Regions from separate parts of the Amycolatopsis granulosa genome, predicted to be linked through region 3. Evidence: riboswitches for the same ligand, from Rfam matches in the RefSeq annotation. Region 3 holds a riboswitch; each other region holds the start of a gene.
The links. Region 3 has a riboswitch for S-adenosylmethionine ahead of FHX45_RS20285 (methionine ABC transporter ATP-binding protein). Riboswitches for the same ligand answer to the same signal wherever they lie in the genome.
Positions count from the first base shown of each region.

Region 1: linked by a shared signal. The riboswitch ahead of FHX45_RS05570 (aminotransferase class V-fold PLP-dependent enzyme) and the one ahead of FHX45_RS20285 (methionine ABC transporter ATP-binding protein) in region 3 are both predicted to bind S-adenosylmethionine.
Region 2: linked by a shared signal. The riboswitch ahead of thrC (threonine synthase) and the one ahead of FHX45_RS20285 (methionine ABC transporter ATP-binding protein) in region 3 are both predicted to bind S-adenosylmethionine.

Region 1 covers NZ_JAANOV010000001.1:1,144,933-1,147,189, forward strand. The annotation lists gene FHX45_RS05570 (aminotransferase class V-fold PLP-dependent enzyme) at 1-820, opposite strand, end outside; SAM riboswitch class IV at 852-966, opposite strand; gene FHX45_RS05575 (potassium/proton antiporter) at 1,013-2,257, opposite strand, start outside.
Region 2 covers NZ_JAANOV010000001.1:1,662,655-1,664,911, reverse strand. The annotation lists gene thrC (threonine synthase) at 1-993, opposite strand, end outside; SAM riboswitch class I at 1,007-1,139, opposite strand; gene holA (DNA polymerase III subunit delta) at 1,276-2,256, shown strand.
Region 3 covers NZ_JAANOV010000001.1:4,123,303-4,125,559, forward strand. The annotation lists gene rsmA (16S rRNA (adenine(1518)-N(6)/adenine(1519)-N(6))-dimethyltransferase RsmA) at 1-678, shown strand, start outside; SAM riboswitch class I at 744-836, shown strand; gene FHX45_RS20285 (methionine ABC transporter ATP-binding protein) at 1,025-2,038, shown strand; gene FHX45_RS20290 (MFS transporter) at 2,092-2,257, opposite strand, start outside.

The sequences.
Region 1 (2,257 bases), 3.0 Mb from region 3:
CGTGCCGCTCGGTACCGGTCTGCCAGGCGACGCCGAGGCGGTCGCCGTCGCGGCGCACCGCTTTCGTCGCCCCACCGCCGGCCAGGTACGGATCCGCGGCGCGCAGCCAGTCCGCGCGGCCGACGAGCGCACCGGCACCGTAGGGCGCGTACAGCTTGTGACCGGAGAGCGCGACGTAGTCCACGTCGAGTTCCCGCAGCGAGATCGGCCGGTGCGGGGCGAGCTGGGCGCCGTCCAGCGCGATGCGCGCGCCGTGGCGGCGGGCCACCGCCGCGATCTCGGCCACCGGCAGCAGTTCGCCGGTCACGTTCGACGCGCCGGTCACGACCACCAGCCGCGGCCCCTCCGGGCACGCCGCGAGTGCACTGTCCACTGCGGACACGGCGGCGAGCCGGGTGTTCGGCAGCGCGATCCGCCGCACGTGGGGCCCGCGCCACGGCAGCAGCGCCGCGTGGTGCTCGGTGTCGAACACCACCACCGACGTGTGCCGCGGCAGGCTGCGGGCCAGCAGGTTCAGCGCATCGGTGGTGTTGCGGGTGAACACGACCGCGTCGCCGGTGCGGGCACCGGTGAACCGGCGCAGCACCTCGCGGGTGCGCTCGTAGACCTTTGTGGACACCTGCGAGGCGAACCCGGCGCCGCGGTGCACGCTGGCGTAGTGGGGCAGGAACTCGTCCACCGCGCGCCGCACCGGCTCCAGGCAGGGAGCGCTGGCGGCGTGGTCGAGGTTGGCGTAGCCGAGCTGACCACCGGTGACCAGGGGGACGGCGGCGGCAGCGGTGACGGCCGGGGTGGTGACGCGATCGAGAGCGAGAGTCATCGAGGCTCCTCGGGTCCGGGGACCCGCAGGGGGTCCGCGCTTGCCCGCCGCACTGCGCGACGAGCCAGGTCCTCACCCGGGGCACCCCACCGCGGAAGGAGGGTTGCCGGCCAGCGAGCCGGGGCTTGGCGCTGGCACTCATGACCTACCGCGACACCGTAGCGGATCCGGTCCGCACCGCGCCAGCGGGTCTCACTTCCCGGACTCGCCCATCCAGCGGGCCAGCGGCCCGGCCCGGTCCACCGCGCGGATCCGGCGCTCGGCCGCCTCCCGCGCGGATTCGGTGCTCACGATCAGGATCTGGTCGCCGCGCTGCAGCCGGTCGGTGCGCCCGGGCGGGAAGCTGCGGCCGTCGCGGACGATCAGGCTCAGCGAGGCCCCGGCCGGCAGCCGCAGCTCCGACAGGTACACCCCGTGCAGCCGGGAGCCGGGCGCGATCTTGACCTGGAGCAGTTCGGCCTGCAGCTCGTCCAGCGGCGCCGCGTCGACCTCGATCTCCTTCGGCTCGGCCGCGGCGGACAGCCGGAGCAGCCGCGCGAGCGGGCCGAGCGAGAGGCCCTGCACCAGGGTGAGCACGATGACCAGCACGAACACCGCGTCGACGAGCCGTTGCGCGCCGGGCACCTGCCGGGCGAGCGGGATCATCGCCAGCACGATCGGCACGGCCCCGCGCAGCCCGGCCCAGGCCACGAAGACCTGTTCGCGCAACGGCACCTGGAACGGCAGCTGCGCGATGAGCACCGACACCGGGCGGGCGACCACCAGGACGACGCCGGCGGCGATCAGGCCGGGCACGATCGACTCCAGCAGCCGTTCCGGTGAGGCGAACAGGCCCAGCAGCACGAACAACCCGATCTGGGCGAGCCAGCCGAGCCCCTCGGCGAAGGACAGGGTGTCCGAGCGATGCGGCAGCCGCGAGTTGCCCAGCACGACCGCGGTGACGTAGGTGGCGAGCAGACCGGAGGCGTGCAGCAGCTGACCGGACGAGTAGGCCACCACGCACACCGCGACCGTCGCAAGTGGATACAGGCCGGTGGCCGGCAGCGCGGCCCGGCGCAGCGCCCATCCCCCGGCGAACCCGAGCAGCAGCCCGAGCACGACACCCGCGGCGAGCTCGTACACCACCAGCAGCGGCAGCGACCAGTCGAAGCGGGTGCCCTCGGCCAGCACGACCACCGCCATGTACGCGGGCGCGTCGTTGATGCCGGACTCCAGTTCCAGTGCGCCGGCGAGGCGTCTGGGCACGCCGACACCGCGCAGCACGGAGAACACCGCCGCCGAGTCGGTGGAGGAGAGGACCGCACCCCACAGCAACGCCGTCCGCCAGTCCAGTCCGAGCAGCCAGTGCAGGGCCGGACCGGTGATGGCGATGCTCAGCCCGACCGCCACTGTGGACAGTGCGACGCCCTGGGCGAGGGCGGGCCGCACCGCCGTCCA
Region 2 (2,257 bases), 2.5 Mb from region 3:
GCCGGTGCGGCGGACCGTGTCGAGCACGTAGGGGCCGTCGGCCGGGTTGCCGATCGCCAGGGAGCGGGCGATGGTGTCCGGCTTCACCGGCTGGACCACGTCGTGACCGTTGCGGAAGGCCGTGGAGACCGGCGAGCAGCCGGCCGCCTGGGCACCGAAAACCTTGTACGGGGTGTCGTCGACCAGGCCGAGCTTGGCGAACTCGCGGAAACCCTTGTCCACCTTGGTCAGCTGCGAGCCCGAGGCGATCGGCACGACGATCTGCTGCGGGATCCGCCAGCCGAGCTGCTCGGCGACCTCGTAGGCCAGCGTCTTCGAGCCCTCGGAGTAGTAGGGGCGCACGTTGACGTTCACGAACGCCCAGTTCTCGTGCTCGGCAGCGAGCTCGGTGGCCAGGCGGTTGACGTCGTCGTAGTTGCCGTCGACCGCGACGAGGTTGCCGTCGTAAACCGCGGTGGTCAGGACCTTCGCGCGCTCGAGCGAGGACGGGATCAGCACGACGGACTGCCATCCGGCGCGGGCCGCGGCCGCGGCGACAGCGTTGGCCAGGTTGCCGGTGGACGGGCAGGCCAGGGTGTCGAACCCGAACTCGCGGGCGGCGGCGAGGGCGACGGCGACGACCCGGTCCTTGAACGAGTGGGTGGGGTTGCCGGTGTCGTCCTTGACCCAGAGGCTCTTCACGCCGAGAGCCTTCGCGAGCCGGTCGGCCTTCACCAGCCTGGTACAGCCCGGCTCGGTGTTCGGGATCTCCTCGACGTTCGAGGGCACCGGGAGCAGCTTCTTGTAGCGCCAGATGTTGCGCGGGCCGGCCTGGATGTCCTCGCGGCGCACACGGCCGAAGTCGTAGGCAACCTCGAGCGGCGAGAAGTCCTCGGCGGAGACGAACTCCGGGGCGAGCGGCTGGCGGTGGCCCTCTTCCTTGGAGACCAGTTCCACGGCCGGGCCGAGGTCGACGGTGCGGCGGGTGGTGGTCGAATCGAGGGCTGCGGTCATCGCGAGGTTCCTTTCCTCATCTGTCCCGCTGACGCGGGCCGGAATTGGCACCGTGATCGCCAGCTACCTCGCGGAATCGAGATGACAGGCTGACGCCGGTTGCCGGGGCTTCGTCGGGCCGTTCCCTCTGCCCCTCTGGATGAGCGGTATTCGGTTGTGGTGGCTGTCGCCCTCGGGCGATGCCTGGATCACAACATACGGCACGCCGCTCCGGCCACGCCATGCCCCTGCGGGTTTCATCACGCTCCGGAGCTGTCGGTGGCTCGTGGCAGGATTCGGGACGTGACCGCGTCGGCAACCACGTCCGCCCCCCTGCAGCTCGTCCTCGGCGAGGAGGAGCTGCTCGTCGAGCGAGCCGTCCGGAACGTGCTGGAGCAGGCCCGCCGGGACGACCCGACGGCCGAGCTGACGAAGGTCCGCGCGCCCGACGTGACGCCACCCGCCCTGGCCGAGCTGGTCAGCCCGTCGCTGTTCAGCGAAGGCCGGGTGATCGTGCTCGACGGTGCGCAGGACATCGGTCAGGAACTGGCCGACGCGGTGCTCGCGTACGCGAAAATGCCGGCCGACGGGGTCGTCCTCGTCGTCGTCCACACCGGCGGCGGCCGCAGCAAGGCCGCCAAGGCCCTGCCGGCGGCCCTGCGCAAGGCGGGAGCCGAGGTCACCGAGTGCCCGAAAATCACCCGGCCGGCGGACCGGGAGTCGTTCGTCCGCAACGAGGTCCGGCAGGCCGGGGGCAAGATCGACCCCGCGGGTGTCGCGGCCCTGATCGATGCCGTGGGGTCGGACCTGCGCGAGCTGGCCGCGGCCGCGTCGCAGCTGGTGGCGGACTCCGGGGGCCGGGTCGACGAGGAAGCGGTGCGCCGGTACCACCGGGGCCGGGCGGACGTGACCGGCTTCGCCGTTGCCGAGAAGGCCGTCGCGGGGGAGCGTGGCGCGGCCCTGGAGGCGATGCGGTGGGCGCTGCAGATCGGCGTCGCGCACGTCCTGATCGCCGACGCCCTCGCCGACGCGGTGCGCACCATCGCGCGAGTGTCCGCGGCAGGCCGCGGCAACCCGAACCAGATGGCCGGCGAGCTGGGCATGCCGCCGTGGAAGATCCGCAAGGCCCAGGGGCAGTCCCGCGGCTGGACGCAGGCCGGCCTCGCTGAGGCGATGGCCGTGGTGGCGCGAGTGAACGCCGAGGTCAAGGGCCAGGCCGCGGACCCCTCGTACGCCCTCGAACGGGCCGTCCTGGAACTCGCCTCGGCCCGCGACAAGCGCTGAT
Region 3 (2,257 bases):
ACCCTCGGGCTGCTCGGCTCGGGTGCGCGGCTGACCGCGGTCGAGATCGACCCGGTCCTCGCGCGGCGCCTGCCCGCGACCGTCGCGGAGCGCGCCTCGGGGGCCGCGGAGAGGTTCACCGTCCGCACCCAGGACGCCCTGAAGCTGAGGGCCACCGACCTCGCGGACCAGCCGACGCACCTGGTCGCCAACCTGCCGTACAACGTCGCCGTCCCGGTGGTCCTGCACCTGCTGGCCGAGCTGCCGTCGCTGGCGCACGGCCTGGTGATGGTCCAGACCGAGGTCGCCGACCGGATGGCCGCGGGACCGGGCAGCCGCATCTACGGCGTGCCGAGTGTGAAGCTCGCCTGGTACGGCCCGGCCCGCAAGGTCGCGCCGGTGCCGCGCGCGGTGTTCTGGCCGGTGCCCAACGTCGATTCCGCGCTCGTCGCGTTCGAGCGGTCGGCGGAACCGGCGTCGGGCGCGGACCGGGACGAGGTGTTCGCGGTCGTCGACGCCGCCTTCGCCCAGCGCCGCAAGACCCTGCGGGCCGCGTTGTCGTCCTGGGCGGGGTCCGCCGAGCGGGCCGAGGCGATCCTGCGCGCGGCGGGTGTCGACCCACGCACCCGCGGTGAGCAGCTCGGGGTGCGGGACTTCGCGAAGATCGTCGAGAGCAAGTCCTTACCACCGTTGGTGTGATCTCGCACCCTGATCCGGACCTGGGACTTGCCAAGAAGATACGAGGTCCGCTGTACTCTTTGAGGTATCCATCCCGAGCGGCTGAGAGACCTGGCTCGCCGAAGCCGCAGCAACCACCCCAACCGGGGGGCAGGTGCTAACGCCAGGACCGATGGAGGATTCTTGTGTATCGCATGCTGCTCACGAGGCGCCGCGTCGTCGACGAATGTCGTCGCACGGTCTGTGCGTGTCGTCGCTGACCGCTTCTCTTTTCCTCACCGTTTCCTGACTTCGCTTGACCGTCCTCTGTAGACGGTCGCCTTGGTGTGCGGTCGGCGCGTTCGCGCCCGTTGTGCTGGAGCCCTTCGTGATCACTGTCGAAAACCTGACCAAGTCCTTCCCCGGTGCCGCCAAGCCCGTTCACGCCCTGCGGGACGTGAGCGTCGAGGTGCCCGCCGGCGCCCTGTTCGGCGTCGTCGGTCCCGCCGGCTCCGGCAAGTCCACCCTGACCCGGTGCATCGCCCTGCAGGAGAGACCCGACCGCGGGACCGTCCGCCTGGACGGGCTGAACACCACCGGCCTGGACGGGCGGAAGCTGCGCGAGGTGCGCCGCCAGGTGGCGGTGCTGGACGCGCAGCCCGTGCTGCACGCCGACCGCACGGTCGCCGGCAACGTCGCGGCCCCGCTGGAGCAGCTGGGCCTGGAGGGCCCGCAGCGCCGGAGCCGCGTCGGCCGTCTGCTCGACCTGGCCGGCCTCACGCAGCGCGCGGCGCAGCGCCCGGTCGAGCTGACCCCCGGCCAGCGCCGCCGGGTCGCGCTCGCGCGGTCGCTCGCCGCCGGTCCGGCCGTGCTGCTGGCTGACGACCCGACCGCGGGTGTCGGCGCCGAGGAGGCCGGTTCCGTGCTGGCCGTCCTCGATCGCGCCCGTGCGGAGCTGGGCGTCACCGTGCTGCTCGCCACCCAGGACGGCGCCGCGGTGCGGCGGGTCTGCGACGGCGTGGCCGTGCTGGAGGACGGACGGCTCGTCGAGCAGGGCACCGTGCTCGAACTGCTGTCCACCCCGGGCAGCAAGGTCGCGCAGACCCTGCTGCCCGCGATCGACACCCCGCGGACCCAGTCGTCGCGGTACGACCGGTCGGTCGACGTGGTGCTGATCGGGTTCGCGGCCGTCGGTGCGCTGCTGCCGGAGGCCGCTGCCCGGTTCGACGTCGAGCTGGCCACCATCGGCGGCGGGCTGACCCGCGTCGGCGACACCCCGGTGGCCCGGTTCCGCGTCGGCGTCAACGGCAGCCAGGCCGACGCGGCACTGGCGTGGATCGCCGACCGCGGCGCCCACGTGGTGCACCCGAAGGAGGGCCCGAAGAGCATCGTCGCGGCCTGACCGGCTGGCGGTACCGGGGGCGTCCCGTGAACGGGACGCCCCTTCCGCCGGACTCACCGTCCGCGGACGAGGGCGCCGGCCGCGATCGAACCCACCGCGACGATCCCGGCGGCCCAACCGTTCGCGACCGCGAAGCCGTGCACCGTCGCGGCGGGCAGTCCGAGGCCGGCGGCGGAGGCGGTCGCGCTCGCCGCGATCGTGTTCAGCGACGCGGTGCCC